DNA from 3 places in the Streptomyces sp. NPDC020884 genome. Region 3 is predicted to be linked to each of the others. Evidence: riboswitches for the same ligand, from Rfam matches in the RefSeq annotation. Region 3 holds a riboswitch; each other region holds the start of a gene.
The links. Region 3 has a riboswitch for cyclic di-AMP ahead of ACH4UK_RS19365 (M23 family metallopeptidase). Riboswitches for the same ligand answer to the same signal wherever they lie in the genome.

Region 1 (7,060 bases), on a different contig from region 3:
CTCGCCGCCCTCGACGAGGAGTCCATGGAGAACCAGCGCGACGTCGTCAAGAACGAACGCCGCCAGCGCTACGACAACGTGCCCTACGGCACCGCGTTCGAGAAGCTGACCGCCCTCTCCTACCCCGAGGGCCACCCCTACCACCACACCCCGATCGGCTCCATGGCCGACCTGGACGCGGCCACCCTGGAGGACGCCCGCGCGTTCTTCCGTACGTACTACGCGCCCAACAACGCGGTGATCTCGGTGGTCGGCGACATCGACCCCGAGCAGACCCTCGCCTGGATCGAGAAGTACTTCGGCTCCATCCCCTCCCACGACGGCAAGCAGCCGCCGCGCGACGGGACGCTGCCCGAGACCATCGGCGAGCAGCTGCGCGAAGTGGTCCACGAGGAGGTCCCGGCGCGCGCCCTGATGGCCGCCTACCGGCTGCCCCACGACGGCACCCGTGCCTGTGACGCCGCCGACCTGGCGCTCACCGTGCTGGGCGGCGGCGAGTCCTCCCGGCTGCACAACCGCCTGGTCCGCCGCGACCGTACGGCGGTGGCGGCCGGCTTCGGACTGCTGCGGCTCTCCGGCGCGCCCTCGCTGGGCTGGCTGGACGTGAAGACGTCCGGCGGCGTCGAGGTGGATCAGATCGAGGCCGCGGTCGACGAGGAGCTGGCCCGGTTCGCCGCCGAGGGGCCCACCCCCGAGGAAATGGAGCGGGCCCAGGCGCAGTTGGAGCGCGAGTGGCTGGACCGGCTCGGCACGGTCGCCGGCCGTGCCGACGAACTGTGCCGCTACGCGGTCCTGTTCGGCGACCCGCAGCTCGCCCTGAGCGCCGTGGGCCGCGTCCTGGACGTCACCGCGGACGAGGTGCGAGCGGCGGCCGCGGCGGTCCTGCGCCCCGACAACCGGGCGGTGCTGGTGTACGAGCCCACCGAGCCGGCCGACGAGGCCGACGGGGGCGAAGACGGCGCCGAGGGCACCGACGCGCACGAGGGGGCGGACAAGTGAGCGACGCCGCCGTGACTGGAGTAGCCATGGAGTTCCACCCGCAGCCCACCGCCGGCACGGCCCGCCCCTGGGCCTTCCCGGCGCCCGAGCGGGGCGCCCTGCCCAACGGGCTGACCGTGCTGCGCTGCCACCGCCCCGGCCAGCAGGTCGTCGCCGTGGAGATCTTCCTGGACGCGCCGCTGGAGGCCGAGCCCGAGGGCCTGGACGGCGTGGCCACGATCATGTCGCGGGCGCTCTCCGAGGGCACCGACAAGCACAGCGCCGAGGAGTTCGCCGCCGAGCTGGAGCGCTGCGGCGCCACGCTCGACGCGCACGCCGACCACCCCGGCGTCCGGGTCTCCCTGGAAGTTCCCGCCTCCCGGCTGGCCAAGGCCCTCGGGCTGGTCGCCGAGGCGCTGCGGGCCCCCGCCTTCGACGCGAGCGAGATCGAGCGCCTCGTCGGCAACCGCCTCGACGAGATCCCGCACGAGCACGCCAACCCGTCCCGGCGCGCCGCCAAGCAGCTCTCCAAGGAGCTGTTCCCGGCCACCGCCCGGATGTCCCGCCCGCGCCTGGGCACCGAGGAGACGGTCCGGCGGATCGACGAGGTCGCCGTGCGCGCCTTCTTCGACGCCCATATCCGCCCGTCCACCGCGACGGCCGTGATCGTCGGCGACCTCACCGGCATCGACCTGGACGCGCTGCTGGCGGAGACCCTCGGCGACTGGTCGGGCAACGCCGGTCAGACCCGCCCGGTGCCGCCCATCACCGCGGACGACACCGGCCGCGTGGTCATCGTCGACCGGCCCGGCGCGGTCCAGACCCAGCTGCTGATCGGCCGGATCGGCGCCGACCGGCACGAGAGCGTGTGGCCCGCTCAGGTGCTCGGCACGTACAGCCTGGGCGGCACCCTCACCTCCCGGCTGGACCGGGTGCTGCGCGAGGAGAAGGGCTACACCTACGGCGTGCGCGCCTTCGCCCAGGTGCTGCGCTCCAGCGGCCCCGACTCGGGCGGCGCGGCCATGCTCGCGATCAGCGGATCGGTGGACACGGAGTCCACCGGACCGGCGCTGGAGGACCTCTGGAAGGTCCTGCGGACGCTGGCGGCCGAGGGGCTGACCGACGCCGAGCGCGAGACGGCCGTGCAGAACCTGGTGGGCGTCGCCCCGCTGAAGTTCGAGACCGCCGCCTCCGTCGCGAGCACGCTGGCCGACCAGGTCGAGCAGCACCTCCCCGACGACTACCAGGCCCACCTCTACGCCCGGCTCGCCGACACGGGCACCGTGGAGGCGACCGCCGCCGTGGTCAGCGCCTTCCCGGTGGACCGGCTGGTCACGGTCCTCGTGGGGGACGCGGCACAGATCGAGGAGCCCGTGAAGGCGCTCGGCATCGGAGAGGTGTCGGTCGTCACCGGCTGACGCACCGCCCGCGGCACACCGCCGCGAACAGGACCCCGACGGACGAAAGTTCGTCGGGGTTCTCCATTTTTGTCACTTTGATCCCCTTTGTGCCTCTTTGTTGGAGAGGTTGCCTGTCTGCCCTGTGGGATGCGCGACAAATCGCCTGGTCCGTTTGGTGATGGGAAGTCGCCCCGCCTAGCGTCGGCCCGGCTGTCCGTCACCCGTATGCCGCATCCGCGGCGCCGGGCAGTCATCGCCGAGTCCCCGTCAGGCGCGAGCCTGGGGAGCCGGGGACCCACGCAGTCCCTGGGGTGAATCGGAGGCCCGTGCCGCAGCCCGGCGCGGGAATCCGTAGGAGACCTTCCTGCTCCGAACCCGTCAGCTAACCCGGTAGGCGAGAAGGAAGGAAAGGATCAACCCCTCCATGGCGTTCACCCGTGCCACCGGGAAGCACCGTGCCCCGAGCCGCCTCACGCGCCGGAGCGCGCGGGCCGCCGGCATCGCGGCCCTGGCCACCACCGGAGTCATCGGCTCGCTGGCCTCCCCGGCCATCGCCGCGGACACCGAGGCCGCCCAGGTCGCCGACACCGGCCTCACCCAGGCCGTCGCCCTCGACGCCACCCTCGCCGACCGGATCGGCGCGCAGGCCCACGCCCAGAAGCAGCAGGCCGACGCGATCGCCGAGGCGAAGGCCAAGGCCGCCGCCGAGGCCCGCGCGAAGGCCGCCAAGGCCAAGGCGAAGGCGGAGGCCGAGCGCAAGGCCGAGGCCCGCGCCAAGGAGGTCCGCGAGGAGAAGGCCCGTGCCGCCCGCGCCGCCGAGCGCGCCCGGCTGAACGCCTTCCACCTCCCGGTCTCCGGCTCCCACGTCACCACCGGCTACAACACCGGCGGCGCGCTCTGGTCCTCCGGCAGCCACTCCGGCGTGGACTTCCAGGCCGCCTCCGGCAGCTCCGTCGTCGCGGTCGGCGCCGGTACGGTCGTCGAGGCCGGCTGGGGCGGCGCGTACGGCAACAACATCGTGCTCCGGATGACGGACGGCACCTACACCCAGTACGGCCACCTCTCCTCGATCGGCGTCTCGGTCGGCCAGAGCGTCTCCTCCGGCCAGCAGATCGGCCTCTCCGGCTCCACCGGCAACTCCACCGGCCCGCACCTGCACTTCGAGGCCCGCACCACCCCCGACTACGGCTCCGACATGGACCCCGTCGGCTACCTGCGCTCCCACGGTCTCAGCGTCTGACCCCACCGCGCGATCCACCGCCCGAAGGCCCCGGCTCCCCGCCGGGGCCTTCGGTAATTCCGGCGTGAAGATATCCATGGATTCCGACCTGCCATCGGAAATTCCGGCGGATTGCAATAGAGTCACGGAACAGACGTCGGGCGGCCGCGTTTCGCGGGGATCAAGGCGGAGGTTCGGACATGCGCATTCCCGCGCATTCGGTATGCACGGCAATTCGTGACGACATCGTCTCCGGTGTCTTCGAGCGCGGCAGCCGCCTCACCGAGGAGGTGCTGGCGCGCCGGTACGGGGTCTCCCGCGTCCCGGTCCGCGAGGCGCTGCGCACGCTGGAGTCCGAGGGCTTCGTGGTCACCCGCAGGCACGCCGGCGCCTGTGTCGCCGAGCCCACCGAGCAGGAGGCGGCCGACCTTCTGGAGGTGCGGATGCTCCTGGAGCCGCTGGGCGCCGCACGTGCCGCCCAGCGGCGCACGGAGGCCCATCTCAAGGTGCTCCGGGGCCTGGTCAGGCTGGGTCAGGAGCGGGCCCGCCGGGGCGAGGGCGAGGATCTGCGCTCCTTGGGCGGCTGGTTCCACGAGACCCTCGCCCAGGCCTCCGGCAGCCCCGGACTCATCGCGCTGCTCACCCAGCTCCGGCACAAGATCGCCTGGATGTACGCGGTCGAGCAGCCGGCCCGCCCGGTCGACTCCTGGGCCGAGCGCGGGGCGATCGTGGACGCCGTGGCGCGCGGCGACGCCGAGCGGGCGAGGGCGCTGACCGCCCAGCACGCGGAACGCGCCACCGGGGCCCACCGGCTCCGCCGCCCCGATCGGACCGGGCGGCGCACCGCCCCCGTCCCCCGCGTGAGCACTTCGCAACATGGCGTAAACACCGCGGGCGTCCGCCATTAACAGGAGAGCCGTATACAAAGAGAAGTAATTCCGGGAATGCGGTCTGTGCTGCCCGAATTATCGAGGCGCCGCTCTTTCCGGAAAACGAAAGAGCCGCGATCCCTTCCAGGGTCGCGGCTCTCGCACCTCGGGTATCCGGCAGAGCCGGAAGCCCTCGGATCAGACGGTCTCGGGGAGTTCTTCCAGGCCCTCGGCGACCAGCTTGGCCAGCCGGTCCAGAGCGGCCTCGGCGTCGCCCGCCTCGGACGCGAGCACGATCTCCTCGCCGCCCTGTGCGCCCAGACCGAGCACCGCGAGCATGGAGGCGGCGTTCACCGGGTTGCCGTCGGCCTTGGCGATCGTCACGGGGACGCCGGAAGCCGTGGCGGCACGGACGAAGATGGAAGCGGGGCGGGCGTGCAGGCCCTCGGCCCAACCGACGTTTACGCGGCGCTCAGCCATGGTTCTGCCCTTCACATATCAACGGTTGTCTAGACCAGTCTCTCATGCAGTGCGCAATGCTGTGCCCGGCCTTCCGTCCGGTCCGGTCCTCCGGCTGCCCAGGTCCGGGCCCCCTCAGACTGCCCCGGCACCGATCCCTCCGCGACCGGTGTCCCCGCCGTAGGCTTTGCCCATGGAGCCCACGCCGGAGCAGAGTCCGCCTCACGCGTACCCCGACCACTGGGAAGCGGACGTGGTGCTCCGCGACGGTGGCACCGCGCGCATCAGGCCGATCACCACGGACGACGCCGAGCGACTGGTCAGCTTCTACGAGCAGGTGTCCGACGAGTCGAAGTACTACCGGTTCTTCGCCCCGTATCCCCGGCTATCGGACCGGGACGTGCACCGCTTCACCCATCACGACTACGTCGACCGGGTGGGACTGGCCGTCACGATCGGCGGCGAGTTCATCGGAACCGTCCGCTTCGACCGCATCAACGACCAGGGCCGCCCCGCCTCCGCGCCCGCCGACGAGGCCGAGGTCGCCTTCCTCGTCCAGGACGCCCACCAGGGCCGCGGGGTCGCCTCGGCACTCCTCGAACACATCGCCGCGGTCGCCCGCGAGCGCGGCATCCGGCGCTTCGCCGCCGAGGTGCTCCCCGCCAACAACAAAATGATCAAGGTGTTCCGGGACGGCGGCTACACCCAGCGCCGCAGCTTCGAGGACGGCTCCGTCCACCTCACCCTCGACCTCGAACCCACCGAGAAGTCCCTCGCCGTCCAGCGCGGCCGCGAACAGCGCGCCGAGGCCCGCTCGGTGCAGCGCCTGCTCGCCCCCGGCTCCGTCGCCGTCATCGGCACCGGGCGCACCCCCGGCGGAGTGGGCCGCACGGTCCTGCGCAACCTCCTGGCCTCCGGCTACACCGGCCGTGCGTACGCGGTGAACCGCGCCTTCGACGAGGAGCTCGCCACCCTCGACGGGGTCCCCGCCCACCGCTCGCTCGGCGAGATCGACGAGCGGATCGACCTCGCGGTCATCGCCGTCCCCGCGCACCGGGTCCCCGAGGCCGTCGCCGACTGCGGCGAACACGGCGTCCAGGGCCTGGTCGTCCTCTCCGCCGGATACGCCGAGCGGGGCGCCGAGGGCCGTGAGCTCCAGCGCGAACTGGTCCGCCAGGCCCGCTCGTACGGCATGCGGATCATCGGCCCGAACGCCTTCGGCATCATCAACACCGCCGCGTCCGTCCGGCTGAACGCCTCGCTCGCTCCCGAGTCGCCCGCCCGCGGCCGGATCGGCCTGTTCACCCAGTCCGGCGCGATCGGCATCGCCCTGCTCTCCGGCCTCCACCGGCGCGGCGCGGGCCTCTCCTCCTTCATCTCCGCGGGCAACCGGGCCGACGTCTCGGGCAACGACTTCCTGCAGTACTCCTTCGAGGACCCCGACACCGACGTCGCCCTGCTCTACCTGGAATCGCTCGGCAACCCGCGCAAGTTCACCCGGCTCGCCCGCCGCACCGCCGCCGTGAAGCCCGTCGTCGTGGTGAAGGGCGCCCGGCACAGCGGCTCGACCCCGCCGGGCCACGCGGTCCCGGTCAGCCGCATCCCCGACGCCACGGTCTCCGCGCTGATGCGCCAGGCCGGAGTCATCCGGGTCGACACCGTGACCGAGATGGTCGACGCCGGGCTCCTGCTGGCGGGCCAGCCGCTTCCGGCCGGCCCCCGGGTCGCCATCCTCGGCAACTCCGAGTCCCTCGGCCTCCTGACGTACGACGCGTGCCTCGCCGAAGGCCTGCGCCCGCGCCCGCCGATCGACCTCACCACGGCCGCCTCCCCGCAGGATTTCCGGGACGCGCTGGCCGAGGCGCTGGCGGACGGGACCTGTGACTCCGTGATCGTCAACGCCATCCCGTGGGTGGGGGAGAACGGGGAGGCCGAGACCGGCGACGGCGAGGTGCTGGCCGCCGCCCTGCGCAAGGCGGCGGCCGGGGGCTCGGCCAAGCCCGTGGCCGTGGTCCACGTCGAGATCGGCGGCCTCGCCGAAGCACTGGCCGCCGCGTCGAGCACGGCCGCCCCCCGCCCCCGCACCGTGACGCCCACGCCCCAGCCCTCCGGGGCGGCCCCACCGCCGACGGGCC
Region 2 (7,060 bases), on a different contig from region 3:
CTTCTCCAGGAACTCCGCGAGCGTGCCGGCGCCCTCCTCGTCGCCGCGCTCCTGCTCGAATTCGAGGGCGACGGCGGCGAGTTCCTGGAGGTTCTCGATGCGGGTCTCGTCCTGCGGGTCGGTGGAGGCCTGGAGTTCGGCGAGATAGCCGGTCCGCTCCAGGACGGCTTCCAGCACGACGGCGGGTCCGGCGTTGGACTCGACGATGGTGCGCAGCTCCTCCATCAGCGTGTTGAAGCGCTTGACGGCGTTGGACGAGCGGGCCGCCATGCCGTACGCCTCGTCGACGCGGCGCAGGGCCTGCGGGAAGGAGATCTTCTCGCGCATCGACAGGGCGTCGATCATGGCCTCGGCGCGGTCGCCGATGCCGCGCTTGGGGACGTTGAGGATGCGGCGCAGCGGGACGGTGTCCTCGGGGTTGGCGAGGACCCGGAGGTAGGCCAGGACGTCCCGGACCTCCTTGCGCTCGTAGAAGCGCACGCCTCCGACGACCTTGTAGGGCAGGCCGACGCGGATGAAGATCTCTTCGAAGACACGGGACTGGGCGTTGGTCCGGTAGAAGACGGCGACGTCGCCGGCCTTGGCGTCGCCCGCGTCGGTGAGCCGGTCGATCTCGTCGGCGACGAACTGCGCCTCGTCGTGCTCGGTGTCGGCAACATAGCCGGTGATGCGGGCGCCGCTGCCGGCGTTGGTCCAGAGGTTCTTGGGGCGGCGGCTCTCGTTGCGCTCGATGACGGCGTTGGCGGCGGAGAGGATCGTCTGCGTGGAGCGGTAGTTCTGCTCGAGCATGATCGTCGTCGCGCTCGGGTAGTCCTCCTCGAACTGGAGGATGTTGCGGATGGTCGCGCCCCGGAAGGCGTAGATCGACTGGTCCGCGTCGCCGACCACGCACAGCTCGGCGGGGGCGTCGGCCTCTCCGGCCGGGCCGACCAGCTCCCGCACCAGGGTGTACTGCGCGTGGTTGGTGTCCTGGTACTCGTCGACCAGGACGTGGCGGAAGCGGCGGCGGTAGTGCTCGGCGACGTCCGGGAAGGCCTGCAGGAGGTGGACCGTCGTCATGATGATGTCGTCGAAGTCCAGGGCGTTGGCCTCGCGCAGGCGGGCCTGGTAGAGCGCGTACGCCTGGGCGAGGGTCTTCTCGAAACCATCCGTCGCCTGTCCGGCGAAGGTCTCCTCGTCGATGAGCTCGTTCTTGAGGTTGGAGACCTTGGCGGTGAAGGACTTCGGCGGGTAGCGCTTGGGGTCCAGGTCGAGGTCGCGGCAGACCAGGGCCATCAGGCGCTTGGAGTCGGCGGCGTCGTAGATCGAGAACGACGAGGTGAATCCGAGCTTCTTGGACTCGCGGCGCAGGATGCGGACGCACGCGCTGTGGAAGGTCATGACCCACATGGCGTGGGCGCGCGGGCCGACGAGCTGCTCGACGCGCTCCTTCATCTCGCCCGCGGCCTTGTTGGTGAAGGTGATCGCGAGGATCTGCCCGGGGTGCGTCCCGCGCTCGGCCAGCAGGTGGGCGATGCGGTGGGTGAGCACCCGGGTCTTGCCGGAGCCGGCCCCGGCGACGATGAGCAGCGGGGACCCGGCGTGCACCACGGCGGCGCGCTGCTCGGTGTTGAGCCCGTCGAGCAGCGCGGCGGCGTCGATCACCGGGCGCGGGTGGCCGTCCCGGTAGTACCCCTCCCGGGGCGGCGGGGGCGCGTCGTAGACGCTTTCGAAGAGTCCCTCCGGCACCGCTTCGGGCGCGTGGTCCTCGGGGGGCGGCGGGGGGCCGTCCTCCGCGGGCTGGAGGCCGGTCAGGAAACTGTCGTCAAAGAGGCTGCTCATCGCCTCCCGAGTTTAGGGGGCCGCACTGACAACCTTCCGCCGAAGCCCGAAAGCGGTCGCCCGCCGCCCTCCGGTCCGGCCGCCGACACGCCCGGACCGGGTACACACGGAGAACGGACGTCCACGTTCCGTGAAGGAGGGGCCGGTCGGAGGGGGTGCCGGGCCCCCGATCCGGAAAGGTCACGAAAATGTATCGGGCATATCGCTCATCGTCCTTCCCAGCGGCGGGGCCGGTTGGCTAGCGTGCTCGGTCAGGTGGCCCGTACCTCCCTGGGGCGAACCACGCCCGACGGACACCTCTGCCGAATCCGTCCTGCCGCCCTGGCCGTTCGGAACCGGGGACCCACACGCAGAACCGGGGTGAATCGGTCCGTGCCCTCGCATCCGGACCGTAGGACAGCCTTCCGTTCCGTCCGAACCCGACAGCTAACCCGGTAGGCGGTCCACGGAAGGAGATGCCGGTCTTGGCATCGCATCGCAAGCCGCGCACGAAGGTGCGCACCACCACCCCCGCCGTCGGGCTGACGACGGCCGCGCTGGCCTCCGTGACGCTGCTCTCCACGCAGAGCGCCACGGCCGCGCCCGCGGAGCCGAAGCCCGCCATCGAGGAAGTGCAGAAGAAGGTCGACGCCCTGTACCGGCAGGCGGGCAGCGCGACCCAGGAGTACAACCGGGCCAAGGCCGCCTCCGCGTCCCAGCAGACGAAGGTCGACACGCTGCTCTCCGACGTGGCGAAGCGGACGGAGAAGATCAACGAGGCGCGCCGCGCGCTGGGCTCGTACGCGGCGGCCCAGTACCGCAGCGGCGGCATCGCCCCCACGGCGACCTTCTTCCTGGCGGACGACCCGCAGGGGTACTTCGACCAGAGCCGGCTGATGGACCGGGCGACGGAGCGGCAGCAGAAGGCCGTCACCGCGTTCCGTTCGCAGCAGGCCTCGGCGGCGAAGAAGCGCGCGGAGGCGGTGAAGAGCCTGGAGACCCTCACCGAGACGCAGTCCACGCTCGCCTCGAGCAAGAAGGACGTGCAGACCAAGCTCACCGAGGCCCGCGGCCTGCTGTCGCGGCTGACCGCCGAGGAGAAGGCGCGGCTGGCGGAGCTGGAGCGCAAGAAGGAGGCCGAGGCGAAGGAGAAGGCGGCGAAGCTGGCCGCCCGGCAGGCCGCCGAGGCGAAGGAGCGGGCCGCGGCCGAGAAGAAGGCCCGCGAGGAGGCCGCGAAGGAGTCCGGCGGCGGTTCGGGCACGGGCTCCGGTTCCGGTACGGGCACGGGATCGGGCTCCGGCACCGGTGCGGGCGGCAGCTACGCCGCCAAGGCGCAGAAGGTGCTGGACTTCGCCCGCTCCCAGATCGGGAAGCCGTATGTGTGGGGCGCCTCGGGCCCGGCCTCGTACGACTGCTCGGGACTGACGCAGGCGGCGTGGCGGGAGGCGGGCGTGGACCTGCCGCGGACGACCTGGGACCAGGTGAAGGTCGGCACCCGGGTCGCCACGGCGGATCTCCAGCCGGGCGACCTGGTCTTCTTCTACGACGACATCAGCCATGTCGGCATCTACAAGGGCGACGGGATGATGATCCACGCCCCGAAGCCGGGTGCGAACGTGCGCGAGGAGTCGATCTACTACATGCCGATCTACGGGAGCGTGCGGCCGGCGTAGTACGCGTCCGGGGGCGGGGGCGGCCCGCGGCGGCCGCCCCCGCCCCCGGAGGGCCTCAGGTCCAGACCGTGGCGATGAAGATGTTGGCGACCGTCAGTCCGCCGACCGCCGCGAACGCGCCCTTGTCGACCTTCTCCTCGTCCCGCTTGACGTACACCAGGGCGAGGATCACGACCAGCACCGCCAGCTTGATGCCGATCTTGACGTTGTTCACGGCCTGGTCGTCGGCCTGGTTGAGGCCGACGAGGGCGATGCCGGTGACGAGCATGGTCAGCGCGCCGTGGAGCATGGCCGGACCGAAGCGGGCGGTGCCCTCTCCCATGGCCTTCATCTGCGTCAGGAAGCCGCCCAGCAGGGAGGCGATGCCGATGATGTGCAGGGCGACGAAGACATTGATGAGTACGTCCATGGTTCCGGAGCCTAGCCATGGCCAGGGTTTCACCATGCAGTGAGGTAAGCCTTCCTTGCGCGCTTTCCTCGACCCTGAGCGAATGGCCCCGTAATGAGGCCTTATTTCCGATCAGTTGCGGCTGGCGAAACGTCACATCAGGGCAATAGCTTTCATGGTGACCCTTTTCCCCGCGCCAGGATTAGCGTCCCTCCCGGACCCCCGGTATCCCCCGGCGGGCAGCCGACAGGAAGGACGCCACCCCCGTGGCAGCGCACCGGAAACCCAAGCAGCACCCGCTCACCGGCCCTGCTGCCCGCACCGCGGCCACCCTGGCGCTCGCCGGGGCGGCCACCGCCGGCTCGGTCACCGGGGCGGGCGCGGCCCCCGCCGAACCGGCCCCCACCGCCGCCCAGGTCCGGGCGAAGATCGACCGGCTGTACCACGACGCCGAGGTCGCCACGGAGCAGTACAACGGGGCGAAGGAGAAGGCGGCCACCGCCACCAGAACCGTCGAGTCCCTGACCGACGAGGCCGCCCGCCGCACCGACCGGCTCAACACCGCCCGGCACGCCCTGGGTTCGCTGGCCACCGCGCAGTACCGCAGCGGCACCCTCGACCCGGCCCTGCAACTGGCGCTCTCCTCCGACCCCGACGCCTATCTGCAACGCGCGTCCTACCTCGACCGGGCGGGCGACCGTCAGAGCGGCCTGCTGCACGGCATCCGGCGGCAGGTCTCCCAGATCACCCGCGTCAAGGCCCGCGCCGACCGGGAGACCGAACGCCTCGCGGCCCGCCGCGCCGAACTGCGCGAACACCGCACCGCGATCCGCGCCAAGCTGGCCGGCGCCCGCAAGCTGCTGGACACCCTGACCGCCGACGAACGCGCCGCCTACGAGCGCTCCGCCGACGCCCGGCACGGCGGCGGCCCCGCCCACGCCGACCGCTCCACCGCCCGCGCCTCGGTCGCCGCCTCCGGCTCCCGCGCCGCGCAGGCCATCGCCTTCGCCCACGGCGCGATCGGCAAGCCGTACGTCTGGGGCGCGACGGGCCCCAACGCCTTCGACTGCTCGGGCCTGACCCAGGCGGCCTGGAAGGCGGCGGGCGTCGGCCTGCCCCGCACCACCTACACCCAGATCAACGCCGGACAGCGCGTCTCCCGCTCCGAGCTGGCCCCCGGCGACCTGGTGTTCTTCTACTCCGGGATCAGCCACGTCGGCCTCTACATCGGCGGCGGCCAGATGATCCACGCCCCCCGCCCGGGAGCGCCGGTCCGCGTCGCGCCCATCGACCAGATGCCGTTCGCGGGCGCGACGCGGGTGGCGTAGCAGCGGGCTTCGGGCTCAGACCAGCCGTCGCGCCGTCGCCCACCGGGTCAGCTCGTGCCGGTTGGAGAGCTGGAGCTTCCTGAGCACCGCCGAGACGTGCGACTCGACCGTCTTCACCGAGATGAACAGCTGCTTGGCGATCTCCTTGTACGCGTACCCGCGCGCGATCAGCCGCAGCACCTCGCGCTCGCGCTGGGTGAGCCGGTCCAGGTCCTCGTCGACCGGCGGGGCGTCCGTGGAGGCGAAGGCGTCCAGGACGAAGCCGGCCAGGCGGGGCGAGAAGACGGCGTCGCCCTCCTGGACCCGGAAGACCGAGTCGACCAGATCGGTGCCGGTGATCGTCTTGGTGACGTAGCCGCGCGCCCCGCCCCGGATGACGCCGATGACGTCCTCCGCGGCGTCCGAGACGGACAGCGCGAGGAAGCGGACCGGGTTCTCGGCCGTGCCCATCATCGGGGCGCAGCGGCGGAGCACCTCGACGCCGCCGCCGCCCGGGAGGTGGACGTCGAGGAGGACGACCTCGGGGCGGGTCGCCGTGATGACGGTGACCGCCTGGTCGACGTCGGCGGCCTCGCCGACCACCTCGACGCCGGTCTCCTCGGTGCGGCCGATCTCGGCCTGCACCCCGGTGCGGAACATCCGGTGGTCGTCGACGAGCACGACCCGTACCCGTCGCTCCGGGCCCCCGGTGGCTTCGGTGTTCTCGGTCATTCGCTCGCCCTCTCCATCTCCAGCTCGACCTCGGTGCCCCCGCCGGGCACCGAACGCAGCCGGGCGCTGCCGCCGTTGCGCTGCATCCGGCCGATGATTGATTCTCGTACGCCCATCCGGTCCCCGGGAACCTCGTCCAGGTCGAACCCCGGACCCCGGTCCCGTACGGACACGAAGACCGTGCGGCCCTCGACCTCCGCGAAGACCTGGACCGCCCCGCCCTCGCCACCGTACTTGGCGGCGTTGACCATCGCCTCGCGCGCGGCCTGCATCTGGGCGGCCAGCCCCTCGTCGAGGGGGCAGTCGCCGACCACGACGACCTCCAGGGGCACTCCGTGCTTGTCCTCGACCTCGGCGGCGGCCCGTTTGACCGCCTCGGCCAGATTCTCCGGCTCGTCGTCCTCGTCCTTGCCGGTGCCCTCGGGGTTGTAGAGCCAGTTGCGCAACTCGCGTTCCTGGGCGCGGGCCAGGCGTCTGACCTCGCCGCCGTCGTCCGCGTTGCGCTGGATCAGGGTGAGGGTGTGCAGCACGGAGTCGTGGACGTGGGCGGCGACCTCGGCCCGCTCCTGGGCGCGGATGCGCATCAGCCGCTCCTCGGAGAGGTCCTGGGTCATCCGCACCAGGTAGGGGCCGGCGAGCAGGGCGATGCCGGTGAGGACGGCGATGGCCGCGGTGAGGACGTTGCCGAGCTGGGCGGCCGAGCCGCGTACGACCATGAACACGGCGAGACCGAGGCCGACGAGGGCCACTCCGGCGAGGCCCCGGGCCAGGTGCAGCAGTTTGCGGTTGCGGCCGGTCTCCATCCAGCGGGCGCGGCGGGCGTTGTCCGCCTGCCGCCAGACCAGGACGGAGCCCGCGCCGATCAGGAGCGTGGGCCAGATGTAGCGGTCGGCCTCGCTGCCCATGTCGACGTTGACGACGAAGGCGACCGCCCCGACGAGCAGCGCCACCAGCGCGAAGACCTGGCCCCTGTCCGGTTTGCGGAGCTTGCGGCGGCCGTCCACCGACGTCTCGAAGACCGAGCGCGGGGCCTCGACGCCGCCGACGCCGAGCGGGACGACGATCCAGAACACCGCGTAGAGCACCGCGCCGAGGCCGTCGGTGAAGAACAGCCCGAGGAAGAGGAACCGCACCCAGGCCACGGGCAGCCCGAGGTGTCC
Region 3 (7,060 bases):
ATCCGCGAGGCCCCGCACACCGTGCACGTGCTCAACGCCCCGTCGCCCGCCGCGACGGCGTGTCTGCCCATCGGACGGGAGGTGGCGCGGCGCGCGCTGCACCGGGCTCGGGGGACGGGGTGGAAGCCGCCCGCCGTAGAATCCGGTCATTGTGTCTGAGCAGCCCCTGAACCCCACCTCCGCCGGGACCCCCGACGCCGCCGCGCTGCGGGCCGCCTCCTTCGAGCGCGCGCGCCGGCTGCGCCAGGAGCCCCGCTTCCCCGGCGGCCCCGCCGCCGACCCCGCCGGCTCGCACCACGAGCGCCGGATCCGCAGCTTCCAGCCACGCCGCAGCCGGGTCACGACCGGCCAGCAGGATGCCCTGGAGCGGCTGTGGCCGAAGTGGGGCCTGGACATCGACGGCCTGCGCGTCCTGGACCTGGCCGACCTCTTCGACGGCCTGCCCGTCGTCCTGGAGATCGGTTTCGGCATGGGCGAGGCCACCGCGCAGATGGCGGCCGACGACCCGGGCACCGGCATCCTCGCGGTCGACGTCCACACCCCCGGCCAGGGCAATCTGCTGGGCCTCGCGGACGCGGCGGGCTCGACGAACGTCCGGGTGGCCAACGGCGACGCGGTCATCCTGCTGCGCGAGATGCTGCCCCCCGCGTCGCTCGACGGCCTGCGGGTCTACTTCCCCGACCCGTGGCCCAAGGTCCGGCACCACAAGCGGCGCCTCATCCAGCCCGAGTTCCTGGACCTGGTGGCCCCGGTGCTGAAGCCCGGCGCCCTCGTCCACTGCGCGACCGACTGGGAGCCGTACGCCGAGCAGATGCTGGAGGTGGTCACCGCGCACCCCCGCTTCGAGAACACCGCGGCCGACGGCGGATACGCCCCGCGCCCCGCGTTCCGGCCGCTCACCCGCTTCGAGGGACAGGGCCTGGACAAGGGGCACGTCGTCCACGACCTGCTCTTCGCCCGCGTCTGACGCCCACCGCCCGCCCGTCGGCCAGGGAGCCGTGTCCTGGCCGGATGCGCCGTCGCCGGGTGTCAGTGCCCCTCGTTAAGGTCAAAAGGTGTCCGACCCTTCCGTGCAGTATCAGCAGGCGCGGCCGGCCGTCCCGGTCCTCCACGAGCAGCGGCTCGACGAGGTCCTGGGCGCCGCGCCGGAGCGTGGCCAAGGGCGTTACCGGCCGCGCCGCGTCGGCATGGTGTGGCGCAGCAAGGTGTTCCGCGCCGGCGCCGTGATCGTGGCGCTCGTGCTGTGCGGGCTGGTGATCCTGGCCCTCGTCCGGGAGCAGACCGGTCCGGAGGGCTTCCTCGTCGGCCTCGGCCTGGCGGTGCTTCCGGTGCCCCTGCTGATGGCCGCGTTCCGCTGGCTGGACCGGGTCGAGCCGGGGCCCTGGCGGAATCTGATCTTCTCCTTCGCCTGGGGCGCGTGCGCGGCGGCGCTCGTCGCGATCATCGCCAACTCCTTCGCGACGCGCTGGATAGCCACCGCGACGGCCGACCCGGCGAGCGCCGACACCCTGGGGGCGACGGTGATCGCCCCGATAGTCGAGGAGAGCGCGAAGGCGGCGGCCGTGCTGCTGATCTTCCTGTTCCGCAGACGGGAGTTCAGCGGGGTGGTGGACGGCGTCGTCGTCGCCGGTTTCACCGCGACGGGCTTCGCGTTCACCGAGAACATCCTCTATCTGGGCAACGCCTTCGGCGAGGACCAGCAGCTGGGCAGCTCGGGGTTCGCCTCGGTGACGGCGGGGACGTTCTTCGTGCGGATCGTGATGTCGCCGTTCGCGCATCCCCTGTTCACGGTCCTCACCGGCCTCGGCTTCGGCTTCGCGGCCGTCAGCGCCCGCCGCCACCGCTTCCGCCGGATCGCCCTGCCGGCCCTGGGCCTGCTCCTGGCGATGGGCCTGCACGCCCTGTGGAACGGCTCGTCGGCCTTCGGCCCGTACGGCTTCTACGCGGTGTACGGGATGGTCATGGTCCCGGCGTTCGGCCTGGTGACCTGGCTGGCGATCCATTCGCGCCAGCGGGAGCTGCGCAGCCTCGCGGCCGAGCTGCCCGCGTATGCGGCGGCCGGCTGGCTCACCCCCGCCGAGCCGTCGGCCCTCTCCTCCATGCGGGCCCGGGGCATGGCCCGTGACCTGGCCCGCCACTGGCAGCAGGACCGGACCCGGGGCCGGGCGGCGGCCCGCGCGGTCGCGGAGTACGAGTCGTTCGCGACCTCCTTGGCCGGTCTGCGCCGCCGGGCCCGCCACGGCGCGGTGGGCCCGGACTTCGGCGCGCGGGAGAGGGAGCTGCTGCATCACCTCTGGCAGCGCCGGGAGGTCGCGGCCCCGGCCCTCACCCACGCCGCCCGCCTGACGGCCCGTCCGGGCGCCCACCACCGCAGCCACCCGCCGACGCCGCACGCGGGCGGCTACGGAAACGGGTACGGAAGCGGGCCCGCGCCCGGATACGGACAGCCGTACGGCTACGGCGGCCCGGCCCCGGGGCCCTCCCCGTACCCGGCCCCTCAACCGTCCCCGTACCCCTACCCGTACGGCAGCGCACCGCCCACCCACCGCCGACCGCCGCAGTAGCGACACCGGCGGACGGCGGACGGCGGGCGGGTGGACTCCGGGGCGGCACCGCCCTCCGGCTCCGTCAGGCCGACGCCTCGGTGAGCAGGGCGAGTTCCCGGTCCGTCAGCCGCAGGTCGGCGACGGCCACCAGGGCGGGGAGTTGTCCGACCGTACGGGCGGAGGCGATCGGGGCGGTGACGGTCGGCCGACCGGCGAGCCAGGCGAGGGCGACCGTCGCGATCTCGGCGTTCCGTTCCCCGGCGACCTGGTCGAGGGCGGCGAGCACCTTGCGGCCCCGCTCCGACTCCAGGTGGCCGCCCGCCTTCGCGGAGCGGGCGCTCTCCACGGTCGTGCCGGGGCGGTATTTGCCGGTGAGGAAGCCGGAGGCGAGCGCGTAGTAGGGGACGGCGGCGAGGCCGGCGCGGGCCGCGGTGTCCTGGAGGGCGCCCTCGTAGGTGTCCCGGGAGACCAGGTTGTAGTGCGGCTGGAGCGCGACGTACCGGGCGAGGCCCTCGCGCTCGGAGAAGTCGAGGGAGGCCCGCAGGCGTTCGGGGCTGATGTTGGAGGCGGCGATGTGGCGCACCTTGCCGTCCTTCACCAACTGGTCCAGGGCGGTGATGATCTCCTCGACCGGGACGGTCTCGTCGTCGAAGTGCGTGTAGTAGAGGTCGATGTGGTCGGTGCCGAGCCGGCGCAACGATGCCTCGGCCGCGCCCTTGACGGTGCCGGCGGAGAGTCCCCGGTGGTCGGGGTGGGCGCCGGCCTTGGTGGCGACGACGATGTCGGACCGGTTGCCGCGGGAGGCCAGCCACTTGCCGATGACGGACTCCGACTCGCCGCCCCGATTGCCCTCGACCCAGGCGGAGTACGCGTCCGCGGTGTCGATGAAGTTGCCGCCGGCCGCGACGTACGCGTCCAGGACGGCGAAGGACTCTTCCTCGTCCGCCGTCCAGCCGAAGACGTTGCCGCCGAGGGCGAGGGGGAAGACCTGGAGGTCGGAGCTGCCGAGAATACGCCGAGAAGTCATGTGAGGGTCCAACGAGCCGGGGCGGGGGTGGTATTCCGCCGCCGCGCGGGCCGTGCCGCCACCGGACGGACCGGCAGCCCTGACGTCGGGGGGTGTGCGTCAGGGCTGCCGGGGTTTCAGGGGTGGCGACGGAGGACGCCGGCCGGAGGGCCGGGGCTCAGACCGAGAGGCCCTTGCTGTTCAGCCAGGCCATCGGGTCCATCGCGGAACCGCCCGCGGTGCGGACCTCCAGGTGGAGGTGGACCCCGGTGACGTTGCCGGTGGCGCCCATGCGGCCGATGGTCTCGCCGGTGGTGACCTTCTGGCCGACCGAGACGTCGATCGAGGACTGGTGCGCGTACCAGATCTCCGTGCCGTCATCGAGCTGGAGCACCGTGCGGTAGCCGTACGAACCGGACCAGCCGGCCGAGGTGATCGTGCCACCGTGCACGGCCTTGAGCGGCGCACCGGTCGACCCGGCGAAGTCGAGGCCGGTGTGCTGGCCGGAGGACCACATCGCGCCGGACTGACCGTAGGTCGAGCTGATCGTGTACGAGGAGGTGGGCAGGGAGAAGCTGGCGGCGAGCTTGGCGAGACGCTCGGCCTCCTTCTTCTTCGCGGCCGCTTCCTCCGCCGCCTTCTTCTTGGCGGCGGCCTCGGCCGCGGCCTCGTCCTGCTGCTTCTTGGCCTCCTGCGCCGCCTTCTCGGCCGCGGCGCTCTCGGCGGCGGCCTTGGCCTCGGCGTCGGCGCTGGCCTGCTGCTGCTCGGCCTGCTGGAGGATCCGGGCGCGCAGGGCCTCGCCCGCGTCGGTGGTGCCCTGCTCGGCCTCGGCGCTGGTGAGGCCGGCGGTGGTGAGCGGCGCGGACGCGGCGACCGGAGCGGGCTCCGCGTCGTCCGACATGAAGGACCCGACGCCGGGAAGGGACTTGGCGTCGGGAAGGTTGTCCGCGATGGAATCGGGAAGAGAGATGGAGACCGGCGCCTTGTCCTGCGCGGTGGCCATGCCACCCGCACCGACGGCCGCTATGACGCCGACCCCGAGGACGGTGGAGCTGCGGGCCAGACCACGCTGCTTGGCTACGCGGTGCCTGCCGCGCACGGGACGAATGGACTCCTCGGTGGGATTCCACTCCTCCCAGGACCGCTCCGCGTCACCGAAGGTGTCGGCACTGAAGGGTGACGGGGCCTCAGGGGCAGGCTTGTTGGACGCCACGTGGGCGCACTCCTTTCCTTCCTTCTCGCCTACCGGGTTAGCTGACGGGTTCGGAGCAGGAAGGTCTCCTACGGGCCCCTCCGTCTCTCACGAGACGCAGGCGTCCGATTCACCCCATGTAGGTGGTTCCCCGGTTCCCTTGCGGAATTCGGCGCTCGCGCGCGGCGCCGTCTCTGACGACGGCTGTGACGACCGCACTGCGTTATCGAACGTTAATAGACACACGGGCCCGATTCCAAGCTGTTCCTGTTGATCATTAACGAGCACGACCGGGATGTACGGGTCACAAGCGGTTGGAATCGGGCAACTTGACCGTCACTTGACCACACCCCTTTTTCTGACGGTGTGTCAAATGTTATGCGGAGGGGTGCCTTTCAGTCACTCACCGTGTCATCGCCCCGGCCCACGATCTTCACCGTCGTCCGGCGCACCGGCTGACCCTCCGCCGGCCGGGCGACCGCGATCAGCGCCATGTCGTCCGTGGTCCGTCCCCCGGTGTGCAGCCGTACGTCGTCGGTCAGCGCCGACAGCAGCTCCTCGGGCCCCGGGAAGATCCGGCCGCGCAGCCGGGCCGCCGGATCGTAGAAGACGCCGTGCTGGTCCCGGGCCTCGGACAGTCCGTCGGTGAAGGCGAGCAGCGTCGCTCCGGCGGGCATCGCCCACTCGTCGGACCGGTCCGGCCACACGCCCAGGTCCATCCCCAGCGGCAGCGCGGGCACGGAGGGCACGAGCACCTCCAAGGCGCCGTCCGCGTGCAGCAGGATCGGCTCGGGGTGACCGCGGTTGACGAGGCGGAGCGAGGCCGAGCCCGGCGGGATCTCGGCCAGCACGGCGGTGATGAAGCCCTCCATGGCGTCCAGCCCGTACCGCCGCGTGCCCTCCCGCGCCAGCGCCCGCTCCAGCCGCTGAGCGACGCCCTCCAGCGAACGCTCCTGCTCGGCCGCCTCCCGGAACGCCCCGATGATCACCGCCACGGCCTCGACGGCGCCCAGGCCCTTGCCGCGTACGTCGCCGACGACCACCCGTACGCCGTACGGGGTGTCCGCGACGGCGAACAGGTCGCCGCCCACGAACTCGTCCGCCTGCGCCGCCTCGTACCGCGCGGCCACCTGGAGCCCGCCGATCCGCTCGGCCGGCGTCGGCAGCACGGCCCGCATGGCCGTCTCCGCGATGACCCGGGCCGAGGCCAGCTGCTCGTTGCCGCGCCGCACGACGCCGTTGATGACGACGGCCAGCACCGAGCCCGTGAGCACGGTGATCATCTCGATGACCGGGACCACCTGGGTGGACGTCCCGTCGGAGAGCCGCATCGCGATGACCGAGAGGACCGCGGCGATACCCGTGCGGACGGTCCGGGACAGCGAGAAGAACGGGGCGGCGACCAGCGGGGCCGCCACGAACAGCGGGACCGCGGTGAAATTGGGCGGGGCCAGCGAGTCGAAGACCAGCCCGCCGACGATCAGCAGGGCGGGCAGCATCCGGACGAACCGCCCGGTGCCCTGCCTGCCGGGCGTCGCCTCACCCTCGCGGGTCCCGAACACCGCACGGCTCACGGCGTCGACGCTCCCCGCCGCGCCTCCACGCCGTTCGTCGGCCATCCCCACCTGTGCACTCCTGCCCGGTCCACCCACGGCTGCGGACGGTACCGCGCCCCGTCCAGGCTTCCCGGAGCCGCGCCGAGCGGCGACTCCTCATCGGCCGAATAGGGGGAAGCGGACGGAGGCCCGGCCGCCCCCGGTCAGTCGGTGAGCCGGTTTTCCGCGTAGACCGTCAATGCGTCCCGTACGAAGGCGGCGGCGCCGTCCCCGTAGCGATCGTAGTTCTTTCCGAAGCGGGGATCGGCGACATACATCTCCCCGAGCCCGATCACGTACGAACGGCCGGGCTTCTTGGCCGGCGACAGCCACGCGCAGTGCCGTCGCGCGAGTTCCTGCGCCTCGGCCCCGTCGGCGGCGAGCCCGGCCTCCTTGGCCCGGCCCCAGTCGCGCGCGAGGGCCTCGTGCTCGTCCTGGAACGCCTTCTTCTCCTCCGGCCCGAGCGAACGCCACCAGCGGTCGCCCTCCTCGTACGCCTCCCGGCCCCAGCGCTCGGTCACCTCCTGCTCGTGGGCGGTGTGGTCGAAGCCGTCGAACACTTCAGCTGCCATGAGTTCCATCCCCTCCTGGGTCTTGTGGAGAGTGGTCCGCACCGAGGCGATCTGCCGCCCGATGCGCGCCTGCTCCTGTTCGAGCAGCCGCAGATGCGCCCGCAGCGCCACCGCGGTGTCCCGCTGACCGGCGAGCACGTCCTTGATGG

Region 1: another riboswitch for cyclic di-AMP. It lies ahead of ACH4UK_RS34645 (M23 family metallopeptidase); the one in region 3 lies ahead of ACH4UK_RS19365 (M23 family metallopeptidase).
Region 2: another riboswitch for cyclic di-AMP. It lies ahead of ACH4UK_RS11705 (NlpC/P60 family protein); the one in region 3 lies ahead of ACH4UK_RS19365 (M23 family metallopeptidase).

Annotation. Positions count from the first base shown of each region.
Region 1 covers NZ_JBIRRY010000014.1:93,328-100,387, reverse strand. The annotation lists gene ACH4UK_RS34655 (M16 family metallopeptidase) at 1-999, shown strand, start outside; gene ACH4UK_RS34650 (M16 family metallopeptidase) at 1,026-2,396, shown strand; cyclic di-AMP (ydaO/yuaA leader) riboswitch at 2,623-2,789, shown strand; gene ACH4UK_RS34645 (M23 family metallopeptidase) at 2,803-3,618, shown strand; gene ACH4UK_RS34640 (GntR family transcriptional regulator) at 3,798-4,505, shown strand; gene ACH4UK_RS34635 (HPr family phosphocarrier protein) at 4,665-4,946, opposite strand; gene ACH4UK_RS34630 (GNAT family N-acetyltransferase) at 5,119-7,060, shown strand, end outside.
Region 2 covers NZ_JBIRRY010000003.1:186,219-193,278, forward strand. The annotation lists gene pcrA (DNA helicase PcrA) at 1-1,821, opposite strand, end outside; cyclic di-AMP (ydaO/yuaA leader) riboswitch at 2,112-2,278, shown strand; gene ACH4UK_RS11705 (NlpC/P60 family protein) at 2,286-3,473, shown strand; gene ACH4UK_RS11710 (hypothetical protein) at 3,529-3,882, opposite strand; gene ACH4UK_RS11715 (NlpC/P60 family protein) at 4,128-5,189, shown strand; gene ACH4UK_RS11720 (response regulator transcription factor) at 5,205-5,900, opposite strand; gene ACH4UK_RS11725 (PspC domain-containing protein) at 5,897-7,060, opposite strand, start outside.
Region 3 covers NZ_JBIRRY010000005.1:540,221-547,280, reverse strand. The annotation lists gene lhgO (L-2-hydroxyglutarate oxidase) at 1-159, shown strand, start outside; gene trmB (tRNA (guanosine(46)-N7)-methyltransferase TrmB) at 152-967, shown strand; gene ACH4UK_RS19375 (PrsW family intramembrane metalloprotease) at 1,056-2,564, shown strand; gene ACH4UK_RS19370 (aldo/keto reductase) at 2,629-3,573, opposite strand; gene ACH4UK_RS19365 (M23 family metallopeptidase) at 3,731-4,765, opposite strand; cyclic di-AMP (ydaO/yuaA leader) riboswitch at 4,777-4,929, opposite strand; gene ACH4UK_RS19360 (PP2C family protein-serine/threonine phosphatase) at 5,140-6,363, opposite strand; gene ACH4UK_RS19355 (MerR family transcriptional regulator) at 6,504-7,060, opposite strand, start outside.